2 regions of the Peribacillus sp. NPDC097895 genome follow, and region 2 is predicted to be linked to the other one. Evidence: riboswitches for the same ligand, from Rfam matches in the RefSeq annotation. Region 2 holds a riboswitch; the other holds the start of a gene.
The links. A riboswitch is a leader RNA that binds a small molecule or an ion and turns the genes downstream of it on or off. The one in region 2 is predicted to bind S-adenosylmethionine.
Positions count from the first base shown of each region.

Region 1: it holds a riboswitch for S-adenosylmethionine, as region 2 does, so the genes downstream of both, ACQKMH_RS07710 (bifunctional homocysteine S-methyltransferase/methylenetetrahydrofolate reductase) here and ACQKMH_RS11210 (Na+/H+ antiporter NhaC family protein) in region 2, are expected to answer to the same signal.

Region 1 is NZ_JBNNSH010000001.1:1,588,402-1,604,822, forward strand. It holds gene ACQKMH_RS07695 (DNA ligase D) at 1-1,136, opposite strand, end outside; gene ACQKMH_RS07700 (Ku protein) at 1,289-2,131, shown strand; gene ACQKMH_RS07705 (MOSC domain-containing protein) at 2,625-3,275, shown strand; SAM riboswitch class I at 3,389-3,487, shown strand; gene ACQKMH_RS07710 (bifunctional homocysteine S-methyltransferase/methylenetetrahydrofolate reductase) at 3,591-5,438, shown strand; gene metH (methionine synthase) at 5,431-8,880, shown strand; gene ACQKMH_RS07720 (polysaccharide deacetylase family protein) at 8,980-9,747, shown strand; gene ACQKMH_RS07725 (dioxygenase family protein) at 9,823-10,593, shown strand; gene ACQKMH_RS07730 (2-oxoglutarate dehydrogenase E1 component) at 10,948-13,800, shown strand; gene odhB (2-oxoglutarate dehydrogenase complex dihydrolipoyllysine-residue succinyltransferase) at 13,802-15,079, shown strand; gene ACQKMH_RS07740 (DeoR/GlpR family DNA-binding transcription regulator) at 15,291-16,043, shown strand; gene pfkB (1-phosphofructokinase) at 16,043-16,421, shown strand, end outside.
Region 2 is NZ_JBNNSH010000001.1:2,327,692-2,344,112, forward strand. It holds gene ACQKMH_RS11170 (MFS transporter) at 1-1,204, opposite strand, end outside; gene ACQKMH_RS11175 (LysR family transcriptional regulator) at 1,682-2,560, opposite strand; gene ACQKMH_RS11180 (chromate transporter) at 2,811-3,434, shown strand; gene ACQKMH_RS11185 (chromate transporter) at 3,482-4,027, shown strand; gene ACQKMH_RS11190 (hypothetical protein) at 4,180-4,719, opposite strand; gene ACQKMH_RS11195 (Na+/H+ antiporter NhaC family protein) at 5,037-6,377, opposite strand; gene ACQKMH_RS11200 (LysR family transcriptional regulator) at 6,499-7,371, shown strand; partial or broken gene ACQKMH_RS11205 (dihydrofolate reductase) at 7,442-7,828, opposite strand; gene ACQKMH_RS11210 (Na+/H+ antiporter NhaC family protein) at 8,415-9,731, opposite strand; SAM riboswitch class I at 9,922-10,029, opposite strand; gene ACQKMH_RS11215 (SOS response-associated peptidase) at 10,341-11,012, opposite strand; gene ACQKMH_RS11220 (hypothetical protein) at 11,073-11,228, opposite strand; gene ACQKMH_RS11225 (DUF3953 domain-containing protein) at 11,540-11,743, opposite strand; gene ACQKMH_RS11230 (hypothetical protein) at 12,945-13,067, shown strand; gene ACQKMH_RS11235 (S8 family peptidase) at 13,710-14,606, shown strand; partial or broken gene ACQKMH_RS11240 (GerAB/ArcD/ProY family transporter) at 14,657-15,099, shown strand; gene ACQKMH_RS11245 (hypothetical protein) at 15,327-15,533, opposite strand; partial or broken gene ACQKMH_RS11250 (GH32 C-terminal domain-containing protein) at 15,910-16,392, opposite strand.

The sequences.
Region 1 (16,421 bases), 740 kb from region 2:
AATTTTTCTTGACCCATGGTGCCATGAGGATAGCGGATCGTCGTCAACAGTTTATCTTTTAAAAACGGTAAGAAGAAAGCGGAAACCTCCCTCAAATAATGTAAGTATTCAACTTTTATCACCTGTTTATCGTCAGTTATCCATAGTGGTTTATCCGGTGAGGTTATTTGTACAGTATCGGGAAATGTGTATTGGTTTATCACGAATTTTTCCCAAGTACATTCAGTGGGAGACATGTGTAATAGCCAATTTGAAAACTGAGGTTCACGCAATTCATTTTCCTCATATACGTGTAAAAATTGTACCTCGATGCAAATGGATGGATGGATATAAAAAAATTTTGCGTCTTCATCTGTAGCATTTTGCTTGATCAGTTCATACAAGATCTTTTTATCTTTTGCACTCATTCCATTTTTGACGCTTCCGATTTTCGTTACCACACCTTCCTTGAACACTGCGAGGGAAACGTAACCATTTTCTTTATGCAATGCTGTGATGAAACAGGAGACAGTCTTCCAATTTTTCACCTTGATCCAGGAAGTGGAACGCTTTCCTTCTTGCCAAGTACCCCGGATTTCCTTGGCTACAACCCCCTCACCATCTAATAAGGTGACTGCATTTAATGCCTTATCCAAAACGTCGAAACTTTCAATTAATTGGATCAAAGCTTCAGAGGTGGGGTCAGGAGGCATAGGAAACCCAAGTTTTTTACCCAGATTCAACATGAATCCCCTTCGTTCTTCCATGGATTTAGTCGTTATGTCCATTCCTTTGATACGTAGCAGGTCAAACGCTATAAAACGGCATGGGGAAAAATGAGCTTTTTCGGAAATCAATGATTGTTTCCGAAGGCGACCACGCCACTGTATTTGAAAGAAGTCTGCTTTTGCTTGATTGGTTAGCCAGACCAATTCTCCATCGAACTGCAGCGGGAGATAATCTTCTATGTCCAGGCGTTTAATGAAATCAATGATTTCCGGGAAGAGGGGAGACAATTCCTTTTCGTTTCGACTTGAGATGCTAATCGTATCAAAGTCAATCGTTAAAATGGCCCTAAAACCGTCATATTTGACTTCATAACGCCAATCCTTGGAATTAGGGGCTTCGGTGTAATAGGTTGGCAGCATCGGTTTCATTTTGGGTAAATACCTCCGAAAAAAGTGATTAACATTATTTTGCCAAAAAAACGAAGTGTTAGAGTTGCCAAATGTTTTTTCGGTTTTTTTTTAATAAGGGGGAATAATAACAATTGTTCCTTCATTTAAAAATAAGTTATGAGGTGACGAATATGCATACGATGTGGAAGGGAAGCATATCATTCGGTTTGGTGAACATTCCGATTAAACTTCATGCTGCAACGGAAGATAAGGATATTTCTTTAAGGACGTTGCATAAGGAGTGTAATTCACCGATTAAATACGAAAAAGTATGTCCGGTCTGTCAAAAAGAAGTGGGGAAGGACGATATAGTCCGCGCTTATGAATACACAAAGGGAAAGTTTGTTGTATTGGAAGACAGTGAAATGGAACAGTTAAAAAAACAAAATGAAGAAAAAGCCGTGGAAATCGTGGATTTCGTAAAAATAGAAGAAATAGATCCCATTTATTTTAACCGAAGCTATTACATGTCCCCGAATGATGGAGGGATAAAAGCTTACTCCCTTTTGCGACAGGCCCTCAAGGAATCAAAGAAGGTGGGATTAGCGAAAATCATCATCCGCTCAAAGGAACAAATGGCGGTCATTCGAGTTGTTGATAATACTTTAGTGATGGAAACGATTCATTATCCGGATGAAGTCCGCTCCACAGCGGATGTTCCGAATATCCCTGCCACTGATTCCATAGTTGAAAAAGAAATCGAGACGGCCGTTTTATTGATAGATCAATTAACGTCTACTTTCGATCCGACAAAATACACCGATGATTATCGAACAGCGTTACTTGAATTGATTGAATCAAAGAAAACGGGACAGAAGACAATCACAACCAAAACAAAAGAACCTGTTTCCAGCAATGTAACCGATTTAATGGAGGCTTTACAGGCATCCATTGATCGAACGAAACATGAAGAACCGGTAAAGAAAAAGACGGCACGGAGGAAAGCGGCACCGAAGAAAAAGAAACAAGCCTAAACAAGAAGCTGAGCGGAAGCTTGAATCGCTCGGCTTCTTGTCGGGAATGGGCATGTATGAAAGAATGGATTGCTGAAAATACATATGTAAAGCATGTACAAATAGAAAAGCGGTATAGGATGCGGATAATGAACGAAATAAAGAGAAGAAATTGGTGGTTGAGAAAGAAGGCAAAAAAAATTCGCTCCCTAAAGAGCGACAATGAGGAATTCAATCGTGAAAATCAACATATAGGCGAACAGTTGTAGTTTTCGACTATATATTGTGTTCATATTCTATCATATTTAATTCTGAAATAGCAACAAAATTACAATAACTAACCTATGTTTTTTTCTGGTAATCAATGATATTAGGCCAATTTAATGGTTGAAGGGGGGCTTTTGCATTTTCTGATCTGGTAGATTCTTTCAAATCACTATAGAATAAAATGGATTTTTAGTATAATTTATTCATATTGGGATGATATAAATTCAATAGGATTGGAAGAGGCAAAATGGAAAATGGTAAAATCGTATCACTTCATGCAGGAAAGCCAAAACAGGAAAAATTTTCGAATGTTGATATCTTTTCAGCCATGGATAAACAAGCACAGGATAAAGTGACAGTGACTAAATTAGGCATAATTGGCGATGGGGTTGGTAATGTAAAGTTCCATGGAGGCACTGATCGGGCTTTGTGTTTTTACCCCGTTGAACATTATTCATTATGGAATGAAAAATTCGCTAAAAGGCTGGATATCCCTGCATTCGGTGAAAATTTAACTGTAGCGGGGATGAAGGAAGAGACAACATTTATCGGTGATATATATCAAATAGGTGAAGTAATTGTTCAAATTAATCAAGGGAGGATTCCTTGCTCGACGATTTCCCACTTTAACCAGGAACCTAAGTTTTTGGAATTCGTCTTTAAAACTGGTTACACTGGTTACTTTGCAAAAGTCATTCAAGAAGGAACGATAAAGAAACAAAATGAAATCGTGCTATTAGATCGTTTGCAAGAAAAAATCTCCGTTCATTATGCTACAGAGGTGATCCTTCATAATCGGGATGGGCTGGATGGGGCTTACACGTTGCTTACTCTAGATTCGCTTGCGGAAGACTGGAAACAGAGGGTAGAAAAGAGGGTTCAAGCTGCAAAGGATTGAATGATTTTTGGAAAAAGTAAAAAAAATGATGATTAAGGTATTGAAATTGACAGATTATTGATGTAAATTAAATATAAATTAATTTTGAAATCTTGTGACAATTATATAAATGGATCTTATCGAGAGAGGTGGAGGGACTGGCCCGAAGAAACCTCAGCAACCAGCCTAGGCAAAGGTGCTAAATCCAGCAAGCAGAGCTTGATAGATGAGGAGAATGTTTCAAAAAACCTTCTTCTTTGAGAAGGTTTTTTTTCTTTTCTCTCATACTCATAAAAAACGACAAAAACAGGATTGTTTTTGAGAGAGGGTGTAATGATGAATTTTCGTAAAGAATTAAAAGAAAGAATGTTAGTTGGCGAAGGGGCAATTGGAACCTTATTGTACTCTTATGGTATCGATCAATGTTATGAGGAATTAAATTGCACGAATCCACATCAAATAGAATCCATCCATCGCGCCTATTTAGAAGCAGGCGCAGATATCCTTCAATCGAATACATATGGAGCCAATTTCAACAAATTGAAACGGCATGGACTTGAAGATGAAGTAAGCAGGATCAATCGCCAGGGAGTCATCCTGGCTAGAAAAGCGGCAAAAGGCAAGGCATATGTCTTCGGTACGATAGGGGCGCAGCGGAGTATACGGAAATCGGATTTAAGCATGGAAGAAATTAAGCGAGGTTTTCGTGAACAGCTATACAGTCTGCTGATGGAAGATCCGGATGGAATTCTCCTTGAAACATTTTATGACCTGGAAGAACTGGAAACCGTGCTGCAAATCGTTAAAAAAGAAACGGAACTGCCAATCATCGCAAATGTTTCAATGCATGAACTGGGTAACCTACAAAATGGAATCCATTTAAATGAAGCATTTCAAAGACTGGAGCAATTGGGTGCCGATGTTGTTGGAGTGAATTGCCGTCTCGGTCCACATCATATGATTCGTGCCTTAGAAGAAGTGAATTTGCCAAAGCAAGCCTCGATTGCCATTTATCCTAATGCCAGTCTCCCGGATTATGTGGATGGAAGACTTGTCTATAAAGCAGTGCCGGAATATTTCGGTTCAAGTGCCCTGGAACTTCGAGAGCAAGGAGCAACGATCATAGGAGGGTGCTGTGGAACGACTCCTCTACACATTCAAGCTGTAAAGAATGCGATTGAAAGTCTGGTCCCAGTGAAAGAGAAAATTACGAAATCCCGTGAGATAGAAATAATTGAAGTGAATGATAGGGAATTGGAACTCCCTCTGTACGAAAAAGCCAAAACGGAAAGAACAATTCTTGTAGAACTTGATCCTCCGAAAAAGTTGGGAATAGAAAGTTTCATGACTGGTGCGGAAGTTTTGAAAAATGCAGGGGTCGATTCGATTACTTTAGCGGATAATTCACTTGCTTCACCAAGGATATCGAATGATGCACTTGCTAATTTACTGAAGAATCAATTGAATATAACGCCAATGGTGCATATAACATGCCGTGACCGGAATTTAATTGGCCTGCAGTCACATTTAATGGGCCTGCAGACGGTGGGGCTGAACGAGTTATTGATCATCACCGGAGATCCCTCTAAAATAGGGGACTTCCCTGGTGCCACTTCCGTTTATGATTTATCGTCGTTTGACTTGATAAGCATGGTCAAACAATTTAATGAAGGTGTCTCCTATTCCGGCCAAAGTTTGGGGCAACGGTCAAATTTTAAAATTGCCGCAGCATTTAATCCCAATGTGAAATATTTGGATAAAGCCGTACAGCGGATGGAAAAGAAGATTGCCTGTGGAGCTCAATCCTTTTTGACACAGCCAATTTATTCAGTTGAACAGATCGAAGAAGTATATGAAGCGACAAAACATTTAGAAACACCAATATTCGTTGGAATCATGCCCTTGACAAGCACACGAAATGCCGAATTCATCCATAACGAAATCCCGGGTATCAAATTGCCTGATAATGTTAGAAGGGCTATGGCTTTAGCAGGGAATGACCCAGTAAAGTCAAGAATTGAAGGCGTAAATATCGCGAGAGAGCTAGTGGACGCAGCAAGAGAGAAATTCAAGGGCATTTATTTAATCACACCTTTCCTCCGCTACGAAATGACGGCGGAACTTACGAAATATATTAGAGAAGTCGATAGTAAACAGACATCAGGGGTGGCAATACATGAATAAAAAAGCGATTCAAGAGCAATTGGATTCTAAGATTCTTCTTCTTGATGGAGCCATGGGAACAATGCTTCAGGCGGAGAATTTAACAGCAGAGGATTTTGGCGGGGAACAGTTCGAGGGCTGCAATGAGTACCTATCATTGACGCAACCGGAAATCATTCAATCCATCCATGAAAAGTATTTAGCAGCAGGTGCTGATATCATTGAAACAAATACCTTCGGAGCCACAAGCATCGTACTTGACGAATACCAAATAAGCACGATTGCTTACAAGCTTAATAAAATTTCAGCAGAGCTAGCCGTTAAAGCTTGTGAAAAGTATTCAAATGATGAATGGCCGAGATATGTAGCTGGCTCGATGGGTCCCACTACAAAAACGCTTTCCGTAACAGGTGGAACGACTTTCGATATTTTAACCGAGTCTTATGAAGAACAGGCACTCGGCCTATTGGATGGCGGAGTAGACTTGCTATTGGTGGAAACCTGTCAGGATATGCTAAATGTCAAGGCTGCCTTTTCCGGAATCAAAGCAGCTTTTGCTAAAACCGGAAAAGATGTGCCTGTCATCATATCAGGTACGATCGAACCGATGGGCACGACACTTGCTGGCCAATCGATAGAAGCTTTCTATTTATCTGTTGAACATATGAAACCAGTGGCAGTCGGACTGAATTGTGCAACAGGCCCGGAATTCATGATAGACCACATTCGTACGCTTGCAGATATAGCAAACAGCGCCATCAGTTGTTATCCGAATGCAGGACTCCCTGATGAAGAAGGTCACTATCATGAGTCACCGACTTCCCTTGCAGAGAAAATGAAGCAATTTGCTGAAAAGGGTTGGGTCAATATCATTGGGGGATGTTGTGGTACGACTCCTGAGCATATTAAGGAACTATCCAGGGTCCTTGAGGGCATCCAGCCCCGTACAATAACGGAATCTGCCCATGGCCATGCCGTATCAGGCATAGAGCCGCTCATTTATGATGATTCTATGCGTCCTTTATTTGTAGGTGAGAGAACGAATGTTATCGGATCTCGAAAGTTCAAAGAGCTAATTCGTGGGAAGCATTACGAGCCAGCTGCGGAAATAGCGCGTGCCCAGGTGAAAAAAGGCGCCCATGTCATTGATATTTGCCTTGCTGATCCTGATGGGGATGAGCTTGGCGATATGAAGGAGTTCGTAGAAGAGGTCGTCAAAAAAGTCAAAGTCCCATTGGTCATCGATACTACTGATGAAGCCGTACTTGAACAAGCGTTAAAACATTCACAAGGAAAATCCATCATAAATTCCATTAACCTTGAAGATGGTGAAGAACGCTTTGAAAAAATTGTACCATTCGTCCATCAATATGGTGCTGCCGTCGTGGTAGGGACGATTGACGAAATTGGGATGGCCGTCGATGCCGAACGGAAAATCGAAGTGGCTACACGGTCTGTGGACTTACTTGTTAATAAGTATGGAATAAACAAAAGTGACATCATTTTTGATCCACTGGTTTTTCCTGTTGGTACGGGAGATGAACAGTATATCGGATCTGCGTTAGAGACAGTGAAAGGAATTAAGGCTATCAAAGAAAAGTTTCCGGAATGCTTAACGATACTTGGCATTTCGAATGTTTCTTTCGGTCTGCCAGCAAGGGGAAGGGAAATTCTAAATGCCGTTTTCCTCTACCATTGTACAAAAGCCGGTCTCGATTATGCGATCGTGAATACAGAAAAACTTGAACGTTTCGCTCTAATACCTGAAGAGGAAGTGAAATTGGCTGAAGCACTCCTGTTTGATACATCTACAGAAACTTTAGCTATCTTTACTGAGTTTTATCGTGGAAAAAAAGCGGAGAAGAAGGACAATGGTGTCATTCTGCCATTGGACGAACGTTTAGGTAATTATATTATCGAAGGAACGAAAGAAGGATTAATTGAGGATTTAAATAAGGCCATTGAGCGCGGTGATACCCCATTGGAAATCATCAATGGACCATTGATGGATGGAATGAGTGAAGTGGGACGGTTATTTAATGACAATCAACTTATAGTTGCAGAAGTACTTCAAAGTGCAGAGGCAATGAAGGCGGCAGTATCTCACCTTGAGCCACTCATGGAAAACTCTGAAGATAGTGCTAAGAAAGGAAAAATCCTTTTAGCGACAGTCAAGGGAGACGTACATGACATCGGCAAAAACCTGGTGGATATCATCCTATCCAATAATGGCTATGAAGTCATTGATTTGGGAATCAAGGTCGCACCGCAACAAATCATTGAAGAGGTCCGTAAACATGAACCAACCATCATTGGCCTATCTGGTTTACTTGTTAAATCAGCACAGCAAATGGTTTTAACCGCACAGGATTTAAAACAAGCGGGAATAGACACCCCAATTTTAGTGGGAGGGGCAGCTTTATCCCGTAAATTCACCGATTTTAAAATATCACCAGAATATGGCGGCTCGGTTTTATATGCCAAAGATGCGATGGACGGTTTGGCTGTAACCAATATTTTGCATGATACGGACAAAAAAGTGGTGTATTTAGAGGAGTTGGTCGAGAAAAGAGAAAGATCGAAGGCTAATGCCGCTATTGCAGCCACATTGGAAAAACCAGTGCGGAAGCAGTCCACTGCTGCTCCTCTAAGCAATGTTCCTGTCCAAATACCACGTGATATCAAGCGTCATGTCCTGAAAAACTATCCATTGGATGTCATTCAGCCATACATTAATCGGCAAATGTTGATTGGGCATCATTTGGGGCTAAAAGGCAAAGTTGCCGAATTACTAAAACAGGGGAATGAAAAAGCAGTACAGCTGAATAGTCTTATTGATGAATTGATTGAATTCTTAAAGAACGAACCGGACTACGGCTTACAAGCGGTTTATCAATTTTTCCCTGCTCAAAGTGAAGGAGACAGGCTATTGGTATACAACCCGGATAATCATAAGGAAGTTTTGGAGACATTTGACTTCCCACGGCAAGATACGAGTCCGCACCTTTGTTTAGCTGACTTCGCCAAGCCGGTCTCCTCAGGTGAAATGGATTATGTCGGCTTTTTCTTGGTTACTGCCGGAAAAGGGATCAGAAAATGGGCAGAAAAGCTAAAGCTTGAAGGTGATTTCTTGAAAAACCATGCCCTTCAATCACTTGCTCTCGAAACAGCTGAAGGATTCGCGGAAAGAATACATCAATTAATGCGTGATGATTTAGGTATAAGCGATCCGATAGAAATGTCTATGAAAGAGCGTTTTGCAGCTAAGTATACGGGACAAAGATTTTCATTTGGTTATCCAGCTTGTCCTAATCTGGAAGATCAGGAGAAGTTATTCCGCTTGTTACAGCCTCAAGATATTGGCGTGGAATTGACTGAAGGATGCATGATGGAGCCTGAGGCTTCCGTTTCAGCCATTGTATTTGCTCATCCAGAAGCTCGCTACTTCAATGTCGATCGATAACACGAAGGTAAGGCAGCGGTATTTTTTACCGCTGCCTTATTGCGCATGAAACCCCTCGATTGGTACATCTTAATGGTCAAAAGGAAGGGGATGCAATTTATGAAGGATCTGCTTAAAATATTTCTTTCCATGGTGAGTTCTTTCATTATCATTTTGTCCATGACCAATGTGCAGGCCGTTAAAGTACATGCAATGGTTCCCGAAGAGATGACACCGCTCGTAAAAAGTAAAGAAGATCAGAAATTCGCTTATTTGACTTTCGATGATGGTCCATCTTTGAATACCATGGATATATTAGATATTTTGGACCGCTATCATGTTAAGGCAACATTTTTCGTAAAAGGTAATGAAGAACCATACGCAAAGGAATATTATCAGGAAATGATTTCCCGGGGTCATGTGATTGCCCTCCATTCCTATACACATGATTATTCCATCGTTTATCGATCAACTGAAAGTTTCTTTCAAGATTTGAATAGGCTTGAAACCATGCTGCAAAAAGAGTTTGGGATAAAAACCCGTATTGTACGCCTTCCTGGCGGCTCGAATAATCATCTTCGGCATCAGGCTGCAACCAAGCCCATCATAAATGGAATCCTTCAACAATTATCGGAAAAAGGGTATATTTACTTTGATTGGACCATCGATTCAACAGATGGCATCAGTCCATCAATAAGTGAACAACAAATCATTAATTCCGTACAAAAAGGGACGAAAGATCAAAAGCATGTTAATATCTTATTGCATGATATCAATAGTATGAAAAATACAGTGAAAGCATTGCCGGATATTATAGAATACCTAAAAAAAGAAGGGTATAACTTTGATACTATTGATGAGACAACTCCAAAAATACAATTTAATTGATGAACACATTGATTATATATAGTAAATTAAGGTATAAGGTATTGAGATTACATTGCGAAAGGATTTATCGTTTCTATGATGCCATCATTGTTTTTATCACATGGAACACCTCTATTAGCGTTGGAAAAGAATAGCTACACTTCCTTTTTGAAGGATTATATGAAAGATATGAATAAACCTGCTGCCATCGTTATATTGTCTGCGCATTGGGAAAGTGAGGAGCAGTTAATTTCGGCAGTGAAAAAGCATGAAGTCATTTATGATTTTGTTGGTTTTCCTGAAGAGATATTCCAGATAACATATCCTGCTCCGGGATGCCTGGAGCTGTCAGATCAAATATTGACCTTGTTGTCCAAGATAGATGTATGGGGCGAACTTGATGAAAGGCGCCCCCTTGATCATGGAGCATGGGGGCTTTTACACATCATGTATCCAAAAGCTGATATCCCGATCGTATCTTTGTCGATTAATCCTGACCTTCCATTAGACAAGCAGTATGAAATCGGGAAAGCTTTGAGGGAATTAAAGGAAAGTAATGTCCTGATCATCGGAAGTGGTGGAATTGTCCATAATTTCACCCATTTACAGAAGGATATGCTTGTGGCTGAGGGTTGGGCTATCAATTTTGAGAACTGGGTCGAAGATAAAATCATGAATTGGGATTTGGAATCTTTGTTTAATTATGAACAAATTGCTCCTTTTAGTACTGATGCTGTACCTTCCAAAGAACATTTCATTCCATTGGTCATCGCTATGGGCTCAGGAGATGACAGCAAAAAAGCGGCTCTCCTGCACAGGACTTTTCAATATGGGAATCTGAGTTTAACAGCTTGGAAGTTTGAGTGACTTAAAGTTTTTATTCTAGTTAAAAATACAGGAAATTGATCATTATACAAAAACTTTTTTTTAGCGAAAAATGACTTAAATGAGCAAAAAAGTCAATTAAAAGCGTATTATGACGAATTAAACAGAAATATAGTTGCAAAAAGGTTGCATAAAGTGGTTTAACCTTTGGATATTTCGACAAAAACATGTTAATATAACATCTGAAAACGTTTTATCCTTTAAAATTTTATTATTCAAATACCAAAGTTATTAATTATAAAAACATATATTTGGGGAAAAGTTAGAAGAAAGAAATTTGGGGATGGATAAAACGAAATGCAAAAAATTATGAGAGAAATTTGGGGGTTTACAAAAATGACCATCAAGGATGCTAAGGCATACGACCCATGGAAAGCTTTTTCTGGTCCAAACCTTGGGTATGTCATGGAGCAGTACGATCTATTTCAAGCCAATCCGGAAGAAGTAGATCCGGAACTGAAAAACTTCTTTGAAGTATCAGGTCCTCCTTCATTCGATGTATCGGCTGAAACAACAATCGAAAGTGCACCAACTGTACAATCTGGAGAAGTTCTTCCAATGAAGAAAATTATGTCTGCAGTAACGTTAGCGGAAAACATCCGTGCATACGGACATCTTGCTGCAACTATCTATCCTTTAAAAGAAGAACCACTGGACACTGAAGAAATTCACTTTGAAAAATATGGTTTGACTGCAGATGATTTAAGAAAAATACCGGCTGATTTAATTTGTCCAGAATCACCTGAAGACGTGAAAGACGGATACGAAGCCGTACAATACCTAAAACAACTTTATACAAAAACGATAGCCTTTGAATTTCACCATGTTAATGACTTGGACGAAAAGCAATGGCTTACAGATATGGTCGAATCCGGAAGCATGTTCCCGGAAGTGTCCAAAGATAAAAAGGAACTATTACTTAAGAGATTGAATGAAGTCGAAGGTTTTGAAAAGTTCCTTCATCGCACATATGTAGGACAAAAACGTTTCTCTATTGAAGGACTGGATACATTAGTGCCGATTTTAGATGAAATGATTTCACAAACTGTTCAAAATGGAACGGGTAATGTGAATATTGCCATGGCTCATCGGGGACGTTTGAATGTTCTTGCACATGTACTTGGAAAGCCTTATGAGGTCATTTTCTCTGAATTCCAACATTCACCTAATAAAGATTTGGTTCCTTCCGAAGGTTCAACAGGCATTAACAACGGTTGGACTGGTGATGTTAAATACCATTTAGGTCTGGATAAACAGATTACTAAAGCAAATATACAAAAAGCAAGAATTACACTTGCCAATAACCCAAGTCACTTGGAAGTAGTCGGTCCAATCGTGGAAGGGTATTCTCGTGCGGCACAAGAAGACCGTTCAGAAAAAGGATTCCCTGTTCAAGACATTTCCAAATCACTTGCAATCCTAATTCATGGTGATGCAGCATTCCCTGGTGAAGGAATTGTACCGGAAACGTTTAACTTAAGCCGTTTACGCGGTTATCAGGTTGGCGGAGCTATCCATATCATCGCCAATAACATGATTGGTTTTACAACGGAAAGTGAAGATTCACGTTCAACCAAATATGCTAGTGATTTGGCAAAAGGCTTTGAAGTGCCGATCGTACATGTTAACGCAGATGATCCAGAGGCATGTATTGCCGCTGTGAACCTTGCGAACCAATATCGCGAAAAATACAAAAAAGATTTCTTGATCGACCTGATCGGTTACAGACGTTTCGGCCATAACGAAATGGATGAACCGTTGGTGACACAACCTGAAATGTATGCATTAATCCATAAGCACCCAACCGTTAAAGAGCTTTATGGTAAAAAACTCATTCAATCCGGCGTGTTCACTGAAAATGAAGTTAAAGCAGTTGCTGAGCAAGTGGATACAAGACTTGCAGATGCGTATGCGAAAATTTCCGGAAATAAACCGGAAGCTTCTAAAGAGTGTAACCCTCCTGGCATTATTGAAAAAGGACTTCCAGCCATTGAAACGGCAGTTTCGAAACAAGAACTGGTTTCAATTAACGAAGAACTTGTTAAGTGGCCTGAAGGATTCACCCCTAATAAAAAATTAGGAAAGATTTTATCACGTCGTTTAGATTCCTTTGGTGCTGACGGTAAAATTGATTGGGCTCATGCTGAAACACTTGCATTTGCATCCATCTTGAGTGACGGTACTCCAATCCGTTTGACAGGACAAGATTCAGAACGTGGAACATTTGCCCAACGTAATATCATGTTACATGACAGTGTTAATGGAAAAACATATTCACCACTTCACACACTTGATACTGCTAAAGCTTCTTTCGCTGTTCATAACAGCCCGCTTACGGAAACGGCAGTTCTTGCTTATGAATATGGTTATAATGTATTCGCACCTGAAACACTTGTACTATGGGAAGGCCAATTCGGTGACTTTGCAAATACAGCACAAGTGATCTTTGACCAATTTATCGCGGCAGGCCGTGCAAAATGGGGACAAAAATCAGGTCTTGTCATGCTGCTTCCGCATGGTTATGAAGGACAAGGACCAGAGCATTCCAGTGCACGCCTAGAACGTTTCCTTCAATTGGCGGCTGAGAACAACTGGACAGTTGCTAACTTAAGTTCGGCAGCTCAATATTTCCATATCCTTAGAAGACAAGCCAAGATTTTGGATCAAGAGCAAGTACGTCCACTTGTCATCATGACACCTAAGAGCATGCTTCGTAATCAAGTGATGGCCTCTACAGCTGAAGAATTCAGTGAAGGCTCATTTGAGTCATTCGTAGAAACAAAAGCACTAGGCAAAAAACCTAAATCGGTTGAACGCATTGTTTTTGCATCAGGTAAATTAGCGGTTGAACTTCGCGAAAAAGCGGCAGCTGAACAAAAAACGGATTGGTTGCAAATCATCAGTATCGAAGAAATCTATCCATTCCCGTTCACTGGCGTTCAAGAAGCGTTGAAAAAATATACAAATCTTAAAGAAATCTTCTGGGCTCAAGAAGAACCTAAAAACATGGGGGCTTGGACATTTGTTGAACCACGCCTTAATGCAGCGGCTCCTGGTAACCTTTCAGTAACATATATAGGAAGGAAGCGCAGATCAAGCCCGGCTGAGGGAGATCCACTTGTCCATAAAAATGAACAACAACGGATTATGACTCAAGCAATAACACGCAATAATGAGGGGGAGAAATAAAATGGCTGAAGTAAAAGTACCTGAATTAGCAGAATCAATTTCTGAAGGATCTATTGCGCAATGGTTAAAACAACCCGGTGACCACGTTGAAAAAGGGGAATATGTCCTTGAACTGGAAACGGATAAAGTAAACGTAGAAATCATTTCAGATTATACGGGTACACTTTCGGAACATTTAGCAGAAGAAGGCGATACTGTCCAAGTTGGACAAGCTATCGCTATCGTTGATGAAAATGGATCAGCTGCAGCAGCTCCAAAAGCGGAAGCTCCTAAGGCTGAAGAAGCCAAAGCAGAGCCAGCTAAAGCGGAAGAAGCTCCAGCTCCAGCTCCTGTTAAAGAGGCTCCTAAAGCAGACACGAAAGAAGCATCATCCACTCAACAAGTTATTGCTTCACCAGCTGCAAGGAAATTGGCACGTGAAAAAGGAATCGACTTGACTCAAGTTCCTGTAGCCGATCCACTTGGTCGTGTACGTGTACAAGACGTAGAAGCTGCAAGTAATGCACCTGCGGCACCAGCTGCAGCTCCAAAACAAGCTCCTGCAGCCAAACAAGCAGCAGCTCCTGTTGAAGTGAATGATGATCGTATTGAAGTGGTTAAAATGACTCGCCGTCGTCAAACCATTGCCAAGCGCCTAGTTCAAGTACAATCCGAAGCAGCCATGCTTACTACTTTTAACGAAGTCGATCTTTCAGCAGTCATGGAATTGCGTAGCCGCCATAAAGATTCTTTCGTGAAAGCAAATGATGTTAAACTTGGTTTCATGTCATTTTTCACTAAAGCAGTCATTGGCGCATTGAAGAAATATCCGTTATTGAATGCAGAAATCAAAGGCGACCATATCCTTAAAAAGAATTTTTATGATATTGGTGTAGCCGTATCCACTGACGAAGGTTTAGTCGTTCCGGTTGTAAGGGATGCTGACCGCAAAAGCTTCGCTGAAATCGAAAAGAACATTTCGGATTTAGCTGTTAAAGCGCGTAACAATAAACTAGGACTTTCAGATTTATCTGGTGGAACTTTCACCATTACAAACGGAGGGACTTTCGGTTCCCTATTATCTACACCAATCTTGAATGCCCCTCAAGTTGGAATCTTGGGCATGCATACAATTAAGACACGCCCAATCGCTGTTGGAGATCAAATCGAAAACAGACCAATGATGTACCTTGCATTATCTTACGATCACCGTATCGTTGATGGTAAAGAAGCAGTTGGATTCTTAGTAGCAATCAAAGATATGCTTGAAGATCCAGAGCAACTTTTACTTCAAGGTTAATGAAATAATATGTAAAAACCCCTCTGTCATAATGACAGAGGGGTTTTCTGTGTAAATAAAAAGGCGTATTTTAATAGAAAATAAAAGATAGGGAGACTGGATGAATGGTTTTGAAAGAAATTTTGAATGAATTTGAATATTTTTAAACGTTTGTGATTGATTATTGTTACTTTTTCATATATGATGATGATATTAAAGTGAGGTGGGCGGATTGCTGACAACTGAAAGGCACCAGATCATCTTATCGATCCTTAAAGAACAAGGAACGATAAAGCTTCAGGAGCTTGTAGATCAATTACAAGCCTCGGAGTCGACCATACGTAGAGATTTAGTGCAACTAGAAGAAATGAAGCTCTTGAAACGTGTGCATGGCGGGGCCTCTTTACTTCAAAGAAAAGGCCTTGAACCAACTACTATGGAAAAGCTAAATAAAGCAATTGCTGAAAAACAAGGGATAGCAAAGCTAGCGTCTACATTCATTGAGAAAAATGAATGTATATATCTTGATGCTGGTACTACAACTGCAGAAATGATTCCTTATTTAAAGGATAAGAATGTAACTGTCCTGACAAATGGTCTTATGCATATTCCAAAACTGATCGAATTGGAAATCAAGACCGTTTTAGTTGGTGGAACGATAAAATTCTCGACAAATGCAGTTATTGGAAGTAATGCTGTACAATTTTTAAATGAATACCGTTTTGATAAATGTTTCTTGGGAATGAACGGAATCCATCAAGAATTGGGTTTTACAACTCCGGACCCGGAAGAAGCTCTACTGAAGAAAATGGCATTACGCCTTTCTAATGAAACCTATGTGCTTGCTGACAGTTCAAAACTGAATGATGCCACTTTCGCAAAGGTTGCAGATGTAAGCGATGCCATCATCATTACTGATTGCAATGATGAAGAGGCGATTGCTCAACTTCATAAAAATCCTCAGGTAAAGGTCGTGACCATTTAATGATATATACAGTGACACTAAACCCATCCATCGATTATCTGGTCGAAGTGGAAAGCTTTCAAATAGGCAAGGTGAATCGAACTAGTTATGATGCCAAATTCCCAGGAGGGAAAGGGATAAATGTTTCCCGAGTGCTTAATAGACTTGGAAATGATACGACAGCTTTAGGATTCATCGGGGGACAAACTGGTGAATTTGTAAAAAGATTTTTAAGACAAGAAGAGATCTTCACCGACTTTACAGAGATAGCGGGAGATACAAGAATCAACATTAAATTGAAAACTGGGTTGGAGACCGAAATTAATAGCCAAGGGCCAGTTATATCTAAAGGGAATTATCAACAATTATTTAGCCAGATTGAACAGTTGCAAAATAATG
Region 2 (16,421 bases):
CTGGTTGTGCCTGATTATTTTTAATAGATATGGCAACAACCGTTCCCAATAACGCTATTATTACCAAAAACAAGAACGCTGCATTATAGGAGTCATTGAACAAACTGATAATCAAACCGAGGGCCAAAGGAGAAACCGCACCTGCAATTTGACCAGCAAAAGTTACGAGTCCGGAGGCAGAACCGGTAAGTTCCTTTGGTGAGTATTTTATAATAATCGTATATAGAACGGTTCCAAAGAAAGACAGCGCTACGGAGTTGAGAGTGAGATAAGTGATGATAAGTGCTATGGACGTGGCGTTAGACATTAAAAAGAGAAAAATTGCCGATAATATTGCGCCAGCAGCGGCAAGATACTTCTCCCGGTTAGCCATATGCTTATCCAGAAGCCATCCGCTTACATTAAACATCAAGAAACCAAAAATATAAGGGATGGCCAATAAACCCCCGGCGGCTATTAAATCAACCCCTTTTTCCTTAACTAAATATATAGGCATCCAAGTGATCAGACCATAGTTAATAATATTGGATATAAACTTGAATGTTATGAGTTTCCAAATATTATCGATTTTAAATAACAGTTTCAATGCAACCTTTTTTTGTTTCGATTTGTCTTTTTTAACCTCTTGAGTTTCTTGTGGCTTTAGAATGAACCAAATTCCGAAAGAAACTAATATCCCTAGAATTCCGGCAATGGTAAACATGCCCCGCCAACCGAATGCTACCACCATCGAAGCGGCAAGTGCAGTACCTAATATCCCGCCAATATTCTGGGCAGACAGGAAAAACGAATTTGCCCGGCCCCGTTCTTCTTCCGGGAAGTTATCTCTTATAGTGGACATACTGGCAGGATAGAAAGGCCCTTCACCTAACCCGAACAGAAAACGAATGAATAATAAAGATATGAATGACCAAGCAAATCCAGACATTACAGTGAACAAAGACCAACTAAACAAAGAAATAGTCACCATGACCCTGGTTCCATACTTATCGGTCATCCATCCGCCAAGCGGTTGCATGAGAGAGTAACTAACAAAAAATATACTAATTAAAAAACCTGTTTGAGAAGTATTGAGCTGAAACTCATCTGCGATTGGAATTATCCCGACATTTATGGCAACACGATCAAAAAAGCTTAAAACCATTCCAACGAATAATAGACCACTAATAATAAGTTTTCGTTTCTTACTTGCAAACAGCTGCATTCCTCATCACTCCATTTTTTTATATTTTCACAAAACTATTTTTCTCAGGGAAGCGCTTACAATTCCATTTAAAATGCCAAAGCTTGAAATTCCACTTTTCTCTTATTGATTTTTGTTCTGTGACTTTTAGGAGCGTTTCATTGAATGTTGAAGCAGTAAACTTTCTCTTTTTTTAGAAATTTTTAGAATAATATGAATTTATTTTATAATTAATTTGCCATTAAGTATATTTCCTATTTCTAATAGTAACTTCAATTTTATTTATATAAAAACGGCTTAATTCGTTTGATTGGCTAACCGTAGGCTGAACAACCAAATACAAAATGCCCCTCTCGATAGAGAAGAGCTGAATAATTAATGCGGTATATTCAATTTGCTATGACTTTTGCAAGGTAAGGGGGCTGGGGCCACACCGTAACCACGAAACCGAAAACGCTGCCAAATTGTAATAGTAAACCATGGTAGTGCTTTCATTCCTTATCGAAGAAAATTCACAAATTTAGACACCCCTATTTTATTAAAACGCTTGTTTCTCCTGACTAGCCAAAGATTTCTTGTTATATCTATTCCGGAAATACCGACTTCCCTCAAAAAACCTTGTTCCAATTCCCTGGCCACTGACAACCTTGGCAGAATACTGATTCCAAGTCCAGCTTCCACCGCACTTTTTATCGCTTGTGTACTTCCAATCTCCATATAACTTTCTATTTTTTCTAAAACCCCATGCTCCCTTAACATGTTTTCTACGATAAGCCGTGTCCCTGAAATGGATTCACGCCAGATCATCCTTTCATTTCCCAATTCCTCTAACTGGATTTCTTGTCTGTCTTTCCATGGGTGGTCGGATGGACAAACCAATATCAATTCGTCTTCGCCGAATTGGTCAACAATAAAATCGGTGTTTTCCACAAGTCCTTCCACCAAGGCCAAATCAATGACATCGTTTGATAAATCCTCTAGAACTCGGGGGGTATTTTTTATCGTTAATGTCACTTTTATTTCAGGCTGTTGTTTTTTAAATCTCCCAAGCAAGCTCGGCAACAAGTACTCACCGATAGTCAAGGATGCGCCTACTATGAGGTTTGCATTGTACTCGCCAGTTGATTGCTGAATCACTACTTTTGAATGGTTGAAATCATTTACAATAGCTTTTGCAAAAGGGTATAACAATTTGCCCGCTTCTGTAACTCTCAGCCTTCCTTCCTCACGGTCGAATAACAAAGTGTTATAATGATTCTCCAATTGATGAATTTGCCTCGTTACGGCGGGTTGAGATAAAAAGCTTAACCTCGCTGCCTGGCTTATGCTTCCTTCATCCACCACTAAACAAAACACTTTTAGATTTTCTAATTTCAAGAAGCCGACCTCCTTGTCTTTAAAATGGTTATATAAAATGATAGCATCATATAGGCAAATGGTGAAATGGAAAAACACCACGATATTCCCTGAACAGGTGAGCCTAGTCAATGATTTTATATAAAACGGATAAAACTTCTGGGTATAACGTTTTGTTATACCCGATGATTTTGTTGCAATTTACCCATTCCTTTTTCTTTGATATGTTAATAATAAGATTTATACAGAGCAGAAGGAAGTGACTGATACAATGAAAGGACAATGGAAAACACTGTTCCAATTATTCTGGACCTTTTTTAAAATATCACCTGTCACTTTCGGAGGAGGATTTGCGATGATCCCTCTAATCGAAAAAGAAGTTGTGGTGAAGAGAAAATGGCTGAAAAGCGAAGAAGTAACGGATGTTTTTGCATTATCTCAGTCTGTACCGGGGGCTGTCGCAATTAACTCTGCCACCTTTATCGGCCATCGAATTGCCGGAATGAAGGGCGCAGCGGCAGCCATGATCGGTGTTTCATTACCTACCTTTTTAATTGTACTGCTTCTCGGCATTTTATATTTTTTCATTCAGGATAATCCGAAGATAGAAGCCGCATTCATATCGATTAGAGTTTCAATAGTAGCCATCATCGCCTTCGCAGCTATCAAGATAGGAAAAACAGCTATTGTTGACAGATCAACTTTCTGTATTCTAATAGTTGGAATTCCCGTTCTTTTCTTCGTTCAACCTGTTTTAGCTATATTAGCAGGAGCAATAGCAGGTATTGTGACGATCTCCATTAAGAGGAAATTAGGTTACGAAGTCAAGATGGACCGAAAAGATAGGAGAAAAGAAGAAAACGATTTCGAACCTTTCATGGGCGCTGGCATATAGGTGAATCAATAAAGGGTCTAACTAATTTCAAGAAAGCGTGTGATAGAATGATGGAATTGTGGGAGTTGTTTAGCACCTTCTTTATTATCGGCTTTGTTTCGTTTGGAGGCGGATACGCCATGATTTCCGTAATAGAATCGGAAGTCTCACAGCATGGCTGGATGACGACGCAACAATTTACCGATGTAATTGCTATTTCCGGCATGTCGCCTGGTCCTATCACCGCCAATAGTGCCATTCTCGTTGGCTATTCAACTGCTGGATTCGCAGGAGCCATATCATCTGCGCTCGGAATCTTGCTTCCTGCTATTATTTTCGTAACCGTTATAGCCACCTTCTTCAGTAAATTGAATCATTATCCAATTATTCAATCCATGTTTTATGGATTAAGACCCATTGTTACTAGTTTAATCCTCTTTGCAGCGATCAGTTTTGCTCTTTCCAATCATATGATTGCTCTGAACTTTTCATGGCATACGATAAGCTTATTACTCGTTTTTGGATTATCGTTATTTGCCTTAATGAAATTACGCTGGCACCCAGCCTATGTAATTATTCTTTCTGGTTTAGTTGGTGTTGTCCTCTATTCATGACGCCGACCTTGATTTTGTTGGATTATATTAAGGATAGGTTTTTACATTCGGTATAGATGGGATGTCCTCCATTATGTACGTAATGGAAATCGCACTATTATCGGCCTTAGTTTATACAGGAACATCTTAATTTATCATTCTTACAATATATTTTAAGTCCAATAAGTGGGGCAGTCCGTTGGATGATAACGATGCCGATAAACATCTAGTTGATTTCTCACACCTGCATTCCCGTAGCTGATGTTTGCAATCCTCTCTATCTCGTATCGTCTTCTAAAGAATGGCCCGAGTAAAGCTGTGACATTAAATTTCTTGTGTAATTGGCGTTCAATCAAGGGGTTAAGAGAAGTTCGCCATTTTTCCCCCAGACTATAATCCATGGATTGACTAACTATAGGAGCAGTTTGTAATCCCCGATGGATTATCACTATGAGTGCTCCCACTGCCAAAATTGTTATCCCAAAAGCCATCCACCCAACCAGAGAATAAACGTCGCCTTCAATAAAGGCTAACGAAGTGGAACCAATCAACCAGAAAAGTGCAAAGAACGGTAGCTCATTTATTACCACAAAGTAAGAACCTAAAGAATTAAAAATTCGAGGGAAGTTGTTCGGTGCTACTGCGTAATACGTGCACCAAGCGACAAAAAGCACAGAAATAAGGTAACCGAATGGAATTGACGTAGTCATCACGCCCTTTCGGAGATATACAATGGCAATAATTTGTTTCCTCTAGGAATTCGATGTTTACTTATTATATCATCTTAAATTCCAGTATCACCTGATGATTCTTCCCAACATCTTAGGTATACCTAATAATCGTTGCCCCTTATGCAATGCCACTTTTTACTATATGTAAGATCCTTATATTAACTCTTCAGTATGAGCAAGTGGGAACCCTCATTTCACAAAACCGTCCATTTGTAACATAAGAAAAAAGCGATCCTTCATAATGAAGAAACGCTCCCGATAAACGTGGAATCTATAGGCATGGATATAAATAATTATATTCAATGAACCTTCGATATAGATTGCTGCTTTGCAAAGCGCCAGACAATTACTCTAATCAATCTAAATAGTGGTACTAGATAAAGAAAGAAGGCATATGGAATATATCCTGTACCAACTGACAGAACTGCTGCTGGAAAAGTTGCAGCAATATTCCAGGGAACTAAAGGTGCAATAACTATGGACGTATTTCCAATATCAAGAGCAAGATCAGATTTATCCATATTCTTATTTGCATAAATCTTCTGCATGAATTGATGAGACGTTATGATTGCAAAGGTCTGACTACATCCAAAGAAACAGCCGGCGATACTGGTTACTGTTGTAGCAAAAAGGGGGCCAAATCTGATGCTGACTTTTTCCACGGCATTTTCAAAGTCTGCTAGCATGTTTGTGCCTTCAAATATTCCCGCATAGCAAGATGAGATCATGACGATCAGTATTGATTGTAACATTGTTAATATCCCACCTCCGTGCAAAATATCTGTGATACTACTGGCAGAATCTATTTTATAACCAAAAATCATAAAATGAATTAGCTCACCGACGGATTTAGACTGAAATAGGATACTTTCGACAAAAGCGATAATGATGCTAACAACCAACGCAATTCGTACATCCATTTTAAATACGACGAATAATAAAATTACAATTGCAGGAATTAGAATAGCAGAATTCAAATTATAGTAAGCTCGAAGTTCAGTACTAGTATCAAGAAAACCAATATGAAGAGGATTCTTCACTGATAACATCAGATAAATACCAATAACTATGATAAACGGTACAATTGTAGTAAAAAACATTCGTTTTAAATTTACGTAAAGATTGGTTTCTGTCAAAATTGCAACCAAGTTGGCACTAGAAGACAACGGAGAACTTCTCTCACCAATATAGGCGGCTGTTATAATGACACCGGCAGTTAAATCTAAATTAATATGGCTTGCTTTAGCCATTATTATAAATACAATACCAATTGTTCCAACTGTTCCGAAGGATGAGCCAATTACTAATGAAACTGCACAAGTAATAATAAAAGCTGAAATAATAAAGAAGTGTGGGTTAATAATCTTAATTCCGTAGTAAATAAAAGCAGGCACCGTTCCGCAAGCCATCCAAATAGCTGTTGAAGCTCCTAATAGGACCAGAAGAATATAAATTTGATTAGTTTTAGAAGCCCCTTTCAAAACCATTGATAGAACGTCTTTTATATCGAACCCTCGTTTAAAGGAAAGAAACGATAGGATACCTAATCCCAATATAAGAGGGTACAAAATGTTAATGTTTTTGAAGATGCTAAAAATCAGCATACTAAATATAATTAAAAGTGAAACGAATATATCCATAAAACTCTCTCCCTTATTTATAACAATTAGTTTTATTTTACTAAACATTTATTTATAATAAAAATATCTAAATAATATAGAATTAATACTCATTTAGAATAAATTAAGGTCGGAGATGTTTATGATGGATATTAAACAACTGATTTATTTTTTAGCTATTGCTGAAGAAGATAGTATAACCAAAGCAGCAGCCCGATTACACATGGCTCAACCACCACTTAGTAAACAGTTAAAAATGTTAGAAGATGAATTAGAGGTGAAACTGTTTGAAAGAAACACGAGAAATTTAAAAATTACGGACGTAGGGAAAAGGCTGCAATACAGGGCAAAGCAGATTATAGAGTTAACTGAAACAACAATCAGTGAATTGAAGGATTACGATGAAGGAAGTCGTGGAACATTACGAATTGGGACGCTTGCCTCTACTGGCGATGCTATTTTGCCTATACGAATATATAACTTCAATCAGTTATATCCTAATATTAGTTTTCAAATTAAACACCGTAGTACACCAGAGATTTTAGATATGTTAAAAAAAGGATTAATAGATATTGGTATCGTTCGCACTCCCATCAATTCAGAATATTACGATTCAATTCTCTTGCCTGAAGAACCTATGGTTGCAGTGACAGCTGGCACACCATTATGGGAAAAAAATGAATCATCCATAACCCTCTCTGATCTAGCAGATCAGCCATTACTTGTACTTAATAGATATGAGAATATAATTACGCAGGCGTGTCGAAATGCTGGATTTGAGCCTAATATACTTGGGAAAATTGATGATACTAAATCAATTCTACTCTGGGCAAACCTAGGCATAGGAACGGCAATTGTTCAGCGAGATTGGCTAGAATTATTTAAAAATGCTGATTTAAAGTATAAGGAAATATCAGAAGCATCATTAGTTACGCAGACTGCCATAGTTTGGATGAAAAATCAGTATATGTCCTCTGCCTCTCGTCACTTTCTTGAAACATTTCTTACAGACTGAAATTTAAAGGCGGTCATTATCCATTCTAATTCTATTTTATTTAACCAGGAGGTGTGATAATCATCTTAAACTAGACTGCACCGTTAGATGTATAAAGAAAAAGCGCCCTTTCATAAACATGAAAATCGTAGTTATAAGGATGTTTGTCATTCATAACCCCTTCAAAAGATATTTCATTCCATTTATTGAAATTAACTTTTGGAAAAAAAGTATCTCCTTCGAATTCATGATGAATTTTTTCAATATACATCTTCTCAACATAAGGGAGAACATATGATCAATCTGTTCTCCCTCGAAAATAAAAATCTCTTCTTCATCTTTAAATAACTCAAAATCATCTTCGTTTGAATAGGTAATTTCACAAGAGACAAAGTTAAAATCTTTGTCTCTTGTCAAAAAAATATTCCTACTGTCAGGTAAAGCCCTCCGATGACACGAGGCTCTTTCTACCCAATATGTACTTTCCATCTATAGTGCTTTATCCACAACATTTGGTTCGTCCTTTAGAGTTGACTCCTTATACTATTCACAATCCATATTCCTATCAGCAAAGGAAAAAAACTTTACAACTAGAATCAATCAGTGTCTTATATATAAAAAGGGTATTTCCAAGTCGTAAAACGACTTAATTAAGAGCACTAATAGCCTAGTACTACATTAAATAATTCACAATTGTGGCAGAAGAGTTGCATTTTTTCCTTGCCGCAATGCATTTTCAGATGACACAACCACCCTCTTTTGCTTTTCTACCATAAGACTTTATGCACTCCTATATTGGTCTAAATTTGTGAACCAACGTGAATGCGTACGGTTTTACAAAACAGTCACTAATGGTTACTTGGATCGTTCTCCTTTGGTTTACCGAATATAAAACAAAAACCGCACGAGTGAAAAAAACACTGTGCGGTTAAATATATAATAGTTTCAAGGATTGGCGCGTCTTCAAAGGAGAAACTGTGGCTATATTGCATTTCTTCCGCTTCTCCCATACATCTCTTAGTTCTTGACCCCCTGTATCTAATGATTCAGGGGGTTGTTTCATTTTAAGAAGCACGTTTCTTCGTTACATCTACTCCCGCCTGAAATCGTGGAAAACCAATCAAGATCGCTATTACTCCACAAACGCCAATTAAAAGTGGGTAATATGAATATGGCAAGATGCTAATCGGAGAAATCTTTGCTACCCCCGCCGCTACCAGAAGCTGGGCCCCATATGGAATTAACCCTTGGATACAACAGGCAAAAACGTCAAGCAGGCTCGCGGATTTACGGGGATCAATCCCATACTTTTCAGCAATATTTTTGGCAAGAGGTCCGGCAATGATTATTGAAATCGTGTTATTGGCCGTTGAAAGGTTCGTCAAACTAACAAGCCCGGCAATGCTGAATTCAGCGCCTTTTTTTGTTTTACTATTTCGGGTCACGACTTGGAGAAGATAATCAATGCCGCCATTATGCCTGATGACAGCCACCATACCTGCAATCAAAATGGCCAGGAAAGAGATTTCATACATTCCCGCCATCCCCTCTCCCGTTTTTTGAATGACATCCAACAGTTTATAACTGCCATCCGCCATACCGATAATTCCTGCAAATACTATTCCAGTGGTAAGAACCAGGAACACATTGACTCCTGCCAATGCTGTGATCAATACACCAAGATAAGGAAGGATCTTCACCCAATTATATGAATGTTGGGAGATGGCGGCTTGTTCTCCCATCGTTAACATTCCAAGGATGACACATGTGATGATGGCAGCAGGTAACACGATGAAAAAATTCACCTTAAACTTATCCTTCATTTTAGTGCCCTGGGTACGAACTGCCGCGATTGTCGTATCTGATATGAAGGATAGGTTATCACCAAACATCGCACCACCGATAACGGCGGCCATTGAAAGGGCAAGCGATATGTCAGTTTGCTCACTAATTCCCACCCCTATAGGTGCAAGCGCTACAATCGTTCCCATACTTGTCCCCATTGATAAAGAAATAAAACAAGCGATAATGAAAATCCCTACCATTAAAAGATTTTGCGGAAAAACCGCTAGGGCAAGATTCACCGTTGATTCAACTGCCCCCATGCCATTTGCAACTTCTGAAAAAGCGCCGGCCAAAATGAAAATGATAACCATTAACATAATATTGGAGTCCCCGGCACCTTTACAAAAGATTTCAACCTTTTCATTGAAAGACTCTTTTCGATTCATTGCCAATGCGGCGGCTGATGCAATTGAAATCGCTACAATCACAGGAAATGAATAAAAATCTCTTGTAATGACCCCTGAACCTATAAATAAAATTAGAAAAACGACAAATGGGATCAACGCCCATGGATTCCCTTTATTGTTTGTACTCATGATGAACACCTCTTTTTATTTTTCCCATGACATGTGTCACAGCTCTTATTCTTTTAACAGCTTTCGCAAATTCCCCCTATTAAAAGATGATAATATCCCAGTCATGGAAGAATGCTTAAAAAACTGTAAGCAAAAAAAGACCCCTTCTTTTAAACACAAGAAGAGGTCTTTTAATTTATAAAAAACACCCTCCTTATCTTTCAGGCGAGAATCTGCCTGCTGGATTTGGCACAGCACTCCTATTAAGTCTGCTGCCGAGACATCTTCGGGCCAGTCCCTCCGTCTCTCTTGATAAGAAGATTTACATTATATAGTGAAAATAATATCAAATGTCACGATGTCCTCAGGATAGTGCAGGCTGGAAACTTGCCGAAACCACTCTAAGTATAGACGAGTCCACTCTCTGAAAGTGACATCGAATGTCAAAATGAAAAGTAAATATAAGAGTACAGCATTTTGTCTATTATCGCAAGGTTAAGTTAAAAATTATTTCACATGATTAAAAACGGATTTTTATAAGTGCAGTAAATAAGTTTTATTAACATTACACTACCTAATATCGCCATTTATTGGGAAGGAATGAATATAAAAAAGAGGTCTAAAGACCTCTCAACAAATTTGTTGTATTAGGTTAGGTGAATTATTTTTAGTCGAGTTCACATCAGTCGATACTTCAAATGCTTCCATCTGTTCCGAATCGAATGACTTTAAATATTGCTGCAGATAGGCCGCATCATTAATGGATGGATTCAACCAATCTTTTTCATCTTCCGGTTTAAGGATGACTGGCATTCGATCATGAATGCTGGTCATTAGCTCATTAGGAACGGTTGTTATAACAGAGCAAGAATAGATACTGATGCCTTCGGGAGATTTCCAGGATTCCCAAAGACCGGCCATTCCAAATGGAGCATGATTCTTAAGTTTTATTCGCATCGGTATTTTTCGCTCGGGTGTCTTCTTCCATTCATAAAAAGAGTCAGCGACTATCAAGCATCGTTTCTTCTTATACGCATTCTTGAAGCTTGCCTTCTCAGCAATGGTTTCTGCCCTTGCATTGATCATTTTGTAACCCACTTTTTCGTCTTTTGCCCAAAAAGGAATGAGTCCCCACCGAAGATATCCAAGTCGATTCCTAGTTCCGTCATTAATGACGGAGAGCACGGAGTGGGAAGGTGCTATATTATAACTGTATTGGTATTCCTCATCAAATGATCCTTGGATTTCAAACCGTTCTTTTATTTCTTCAATGTCAGTGAAAAGGGTGAAACGTCCACACATAATATCGCCTACCGTATAAAGATTTATTACAGTGTAACAAATGGAACGGGCGGGCACAAATCAGCGTTCTAAAATCCTGATGTCGGTAAATGGTTGATTAAATAATTCACTGGAAATTAAAAGAGTGCCAAGGACTTCTCTTTCATCTTCAGCTTTAATGATTTCTGACAAAATTAAAGTACTGCCATTCCTGACCGTTACATTATATTCATTCATAAGATCCCCCCTCATAAGACTAGATGGTTGTTATTATAAACCAAAAAACCAGAAGTATCAGTATTGAACTTTGGTAGAGTCATAGTTAATCCTCTTATGGTGAGTCTGCCATAGATGTTCCTTTAAATACTGTTGCTCCAAAGGTTTAATCAATCGTAGTAATGCCGGGACCGTAAATCCTTGTACGGAAGCGTTACATTTACACGTACGTAAAAAAGACTATCCATGAATTTAGTGAAATATGTTAATTTCATGGATACTAAATGATATAGCACTCGTAGGATTCTTGATTATAATTGAAATAGCGTGCTTTATAAATTGGCTTTGTTAAACATTAATGTTGATTTTTTGAACAAATAAAAGAGACCACTTATTGTGGTCTCTTTAGTGCATCCTATGGAAGCAAAGAAAATAAATAAAGAGATAGCAATATTCATATACCCCCAAAATCCTTTTCTGTCTTTTTGAAGTTCGGCTAATCCTGTCACCAACATAAGTGCCCCAAGGAAAAACACTTAATACGCCTGGACACCAGAAACAAAAGAACTAACATTAAATGATGCTAGTAATGCAAAATCCAATACAAGCACTCCCATAAACACAGACCAACCTCATATTTTTAAGAAGTAGTAGTATTGAAATCTCCGGTCCTCCTAACCTTGGGGGGATTGGTATCAAAATTTTCTTTCAGACTTATTAATTTAACGCCTTAGTTTTCAAATATATACAAGATTGATAAGCTCTCTCGTACACAACCTTTAAAAACTTTTAGTTATCACTACCAGACATTTACTCTGCTAAGACCTTCGTACATTGATATTGTTTAAGCATATCTAATTGTCGATTTAAGCCTAGCTGCTGTGTACTTTAATATTCTTTTTTTCTTCTTTTTCACAATTACATTTCTTGTTTTTTCTTTTCCCACAAATGATTCCTCATATATGTACGTACTGGCTTGCACACTATTACTACTACAATATATAAGCGGTTCTTAAAATCATACTTTACTCAAACTAATAAACTTTATTTCAAGGTTACACATGGATTCATCATAGCTGTATGAGATTTTTGATCGTGAGCATCATTTTGCTAATGCCCACATTATGTTAAAGAGCCCTTGCCTACTAACCAATATATCTTTGTGAAATTAATATATTCTATCGAGTTGTATACCATAATACATAACAAGTAATTTGTTTATCAACTCCTTATGCCGCATAGCACGGCAAGATATAGGGAATGACGTAGTCTGCTCGAACCTCTTTTAGTCATACGATTAATGGTTGCCGTAAACATACCCAGTGAGTAAAGGCACATCCTGTTAGAGATAGTTACACCACAATAGGTCCCTTGGGAACCAAGAGGTTTGTCGTCTTTCACTTTTATTGTTTACGTATGAATTTATTCAATTAAAAAAGGATATTTTCTCTAAGTCCTCTTCCGGTATCGGGCCCGCCTATTTGCACCAGAACCTTCCCATTTAGTAAAGCCTTCTTCCCAACGTTTTTATTAATTTCATATTGATCTATATGAAAACATGAGCAAAATAAAGAAAAACTTCAAAAACATGAGATTAGTCCCCATGACGCTCGCTTTCATTCGCTCATTACCAATAAATTGTCACTTTAATAAGGAATATCGACTTCGTAAAAAGATAACAAAAGAGAAATGAATGACAGTCATTCATAACATAATAAATCAAGGTGGTAATTTCACATGTTAAAATTATGGAAATCCGTTATTGAGTCGTTAGAGGTTCTAGATAAGGCTTATCATATAGCTGAAAAGAAGCGCGAACTTTCTTATGTAGAAATGTTCAAAAAAATAGCAGCCAAATAAATAGAGAGGTGATTTGATGCATGTAGATTGCAAAGTATGATCCCCTGTTCGTTTCCAATATGGAATGAGCAGGAGATCCCTTTTATTTGATGCTGTATAAATTCTCTTCTAGGCGTATCATCAATATGAAGGTTCTATACGCTAAAGAAAGAAATATTTCTGATACATGTATATGAGATACTAAAATCCCTTTAAAATCAATCATTTGTACAACGTATCAAGTAGGAGGACCCTATTATACAAACCTCTTAGCTTTGATATAACAGCGTTTGTAATTTTCTACCTATGTTGTTCAACAATCACGACTGATTGCTGAATATGTAAACGGTGATATATCTACTCCATCTCAATTAAATGTATTTTGTTTTAGTAAACTAAAATATCAAATTAGCTAAGGTTTATAGCAAAAGCTTGTCTCCATTCATAGGATAAAGAAAGGCTGTAATCAATGTTATTGGATTCAGCGTTCCTAAACGGGTTTTAAGTGTGGATTCCCCTCAATTGTTATTACAAAAGGAGGTGTTTCTGCCCGTCTTAGGGTTAATATGAAGGGAGAGGCTAGAATTGCCAAATGTTCAATTAGTACCCTTCCAAGTAGAAGGAATAACAGAAAATACCTTGGAAGTTCCACGAGGTATTAGAATGATTCGTGCACGCTCTATTTGGAGAGAAGGGTTTAAGGGTGAGAACATAGTAGTAGCCGTAATCGATACAGGATGCCAGTCAGATCACCCTGATTTGATTGGTCAAATTATTGGTGGATATAATTTCACGGACGATTATTATGGTGATCCTGTCAAATTTGCCGATAATAACGGACACGGGACTCATGTTTGCGGAACCATTGCAGCAGCAGAAAATGGTTTTGGAGTTGTAGGTGCAGCACCTAAAGCCAAGTTGCTGGTACTTAAGGTTTTAAATGGATCAGGAGAAGGAACAACAGAAAACATTACGTCAGCTATCAATTACGCTGTCAATTGGACAGGTCCTAATGGCGAAAAAGTACGGGTTATCTCGATGTCATTAGGGGGACCGGATAATGATCCGGCCTTACATTCGTCGATTATAAACGCCGTCCAATCTAATATAATGGTCGTGTGTGCCGCGGGAAATGAAGGCGATGGTAAGTCCGAAACAAACGAGTACAGTTATCCAGCTGCATATTCGGAAGTTGTGGCAGTAGGCTCAGTTGACCGGCGTGAACGCATTTCCAGATTTAGTAATTCTAATGGTGAAGTGGATTTAGTAGCCCCTGGGGAGAAAGTTGTATCAACTTTTCCTGGTAACCAATTTGCCGTCTTATCAGGTACATCCATGGCTGCCCCACATGTGTCAGGAGCTGTTGCGCTTTTGATAAATAAATTTGAAACAATACTTGGCCGTAAATTAACAGAGTTAGAAGAATTTAATGAACTCATAAATAATACAGTTTCGCTGGGCAAACCAAAGACTCAAGAAGGGCATGGAATGCTGAAACTAAATCACCAGAAATTAGAAAATATAAAAAAAGCTTTAAGGGAGTTTACCAAATCTAGGTAAATGTGTATTTTCTTTATTATCGGATTATCTTCCCCCTTTAATTGCATAAAAAAGCCGTTCTAATCGGAACGGCCATACCTTTGATCTTTTATGTAATAACGGTCATTATGGTCAACGGAGCGTTTTCCGTCGATGGAGTAGTTACAAGAATATGGCCGACCCTTGATCTCATGCTTGAAATCACCGGTTTGATCTTTGAACGGTTTGAGTCTTTGTTGCTCGTGATATGGATGATTCAAATGTTTTCCAGCTTACGATAACCTACTATGCAACTACTTTAGGGCTGGCTCCACTCTTCAAAAAGAACATTCATCCATTTATGTATAGATCAATTCCGGTTATTTACATAATTTCCATAATTCCTATAAATATCAATGACCAATTTAAATTTGGGGATATGATCGGTAATTCCGTGCTTTACTTAGTTGGTTTACTTCTCTCTCTTCTCATTGTCTCGAGATGGAAGGGTAAAAAGCATGAAACAAAATCATAACAATGTACGGCCCCTGCAGGATGCTGAAGCAGAAAAATGATGCCATCTAGGGTTTTGATCTGAAGAACTTACTCGATAACAAACCTTTTTTTATACTTTTTCTTTAAGTTACATAATCATAACTATTGCCAGAAAAAGTAAAAAGGAGTGTCGATATGAAGGTGGTTCTTCAAGCAATTATAGGTTCAATTTCTTGTAATCTATGTATTCGTTATGATGTTAGTCGGTTATATAGGTTGCGTTTTTGAATTTTCAGTTCTTAATTCATCTAACTCTTTTAATTCTTTTACATTTTTGATAGATTCTTTATTTTTCTCTGCAACAGCAATGCTTCCTTTTCCTTGCAAAGGTGGAATAATAGATACAAACAGTGGAATAATCATTGACCATAATACAAATTTATATCGATTCTGCTTTCTTTTACCAACCGTCATCTTATTTCCCCCGAATTAATTGATAAGGGGCTAACCAGCAAAATGCGGAAAACATACGCTAAGGTTCTGTTCAGAAAACCTTAAGTTTCTTAACACCTTATAGCTAAAGGATTTATGAGGATTTTCCTCATCTGTTGATGTTCAATAACTCATTCATTTATCTATTTTCAGTTAAAATGACAAAGATAAGTTTCAGTACATATAAGACAGTCTTAGCGTATAGAAATCGTGCTTTTTCTATGTCGGAATTTGCTTAACGTATGTTTTGCGCGAAATGTTGGTGGTACGCCTTTTAGTAAATGTTCATATTTGAAGAGTCATTTCTTATAAAAGAATGTATGTGTACACATATGAAAGGTATCTGCCAAGATGAGGTTCAATTAATCGAATCAAAGTGTGTAACCTTCACATTCTTAAAGATCGCTTTGCCGCCCTCGGAGAAGAGAGTAATTCCTTTATCTTCAGCATGAGGGAATATTAAGTTTGAATATGCAGCCTGTCCATCATCCACAAAAACTTCAATACTCGTTTTATCGACGAGAATCTTTAAATGAACCTTCTTCTTACTGGCATCAAATGGTGCAGTACTTTCAACGAACTGATTCGTTTCGTCAGGTTGATCTGTGAATGCTCGATTGACATAAGAGTAATTTTCTTCTGCAGAAATGCCTACGTCAACGTGGCGTTTTTGATCATCTGACTCCCTGAGCCTTAATCCTGTTTTCTTAAAATCCGACCATAATAGATCTGCCTCTATTTGATAGGCATCTCCTTTAACATCAAGTGTTTCCGAGCCATCCACTTCGATTTTATCAAAAGAATTCGTTGAGCTAGTCAATTCTTTTAATGCTTCTGAAGGCGATCACTTTTATCGATTTTTTCGTTTCA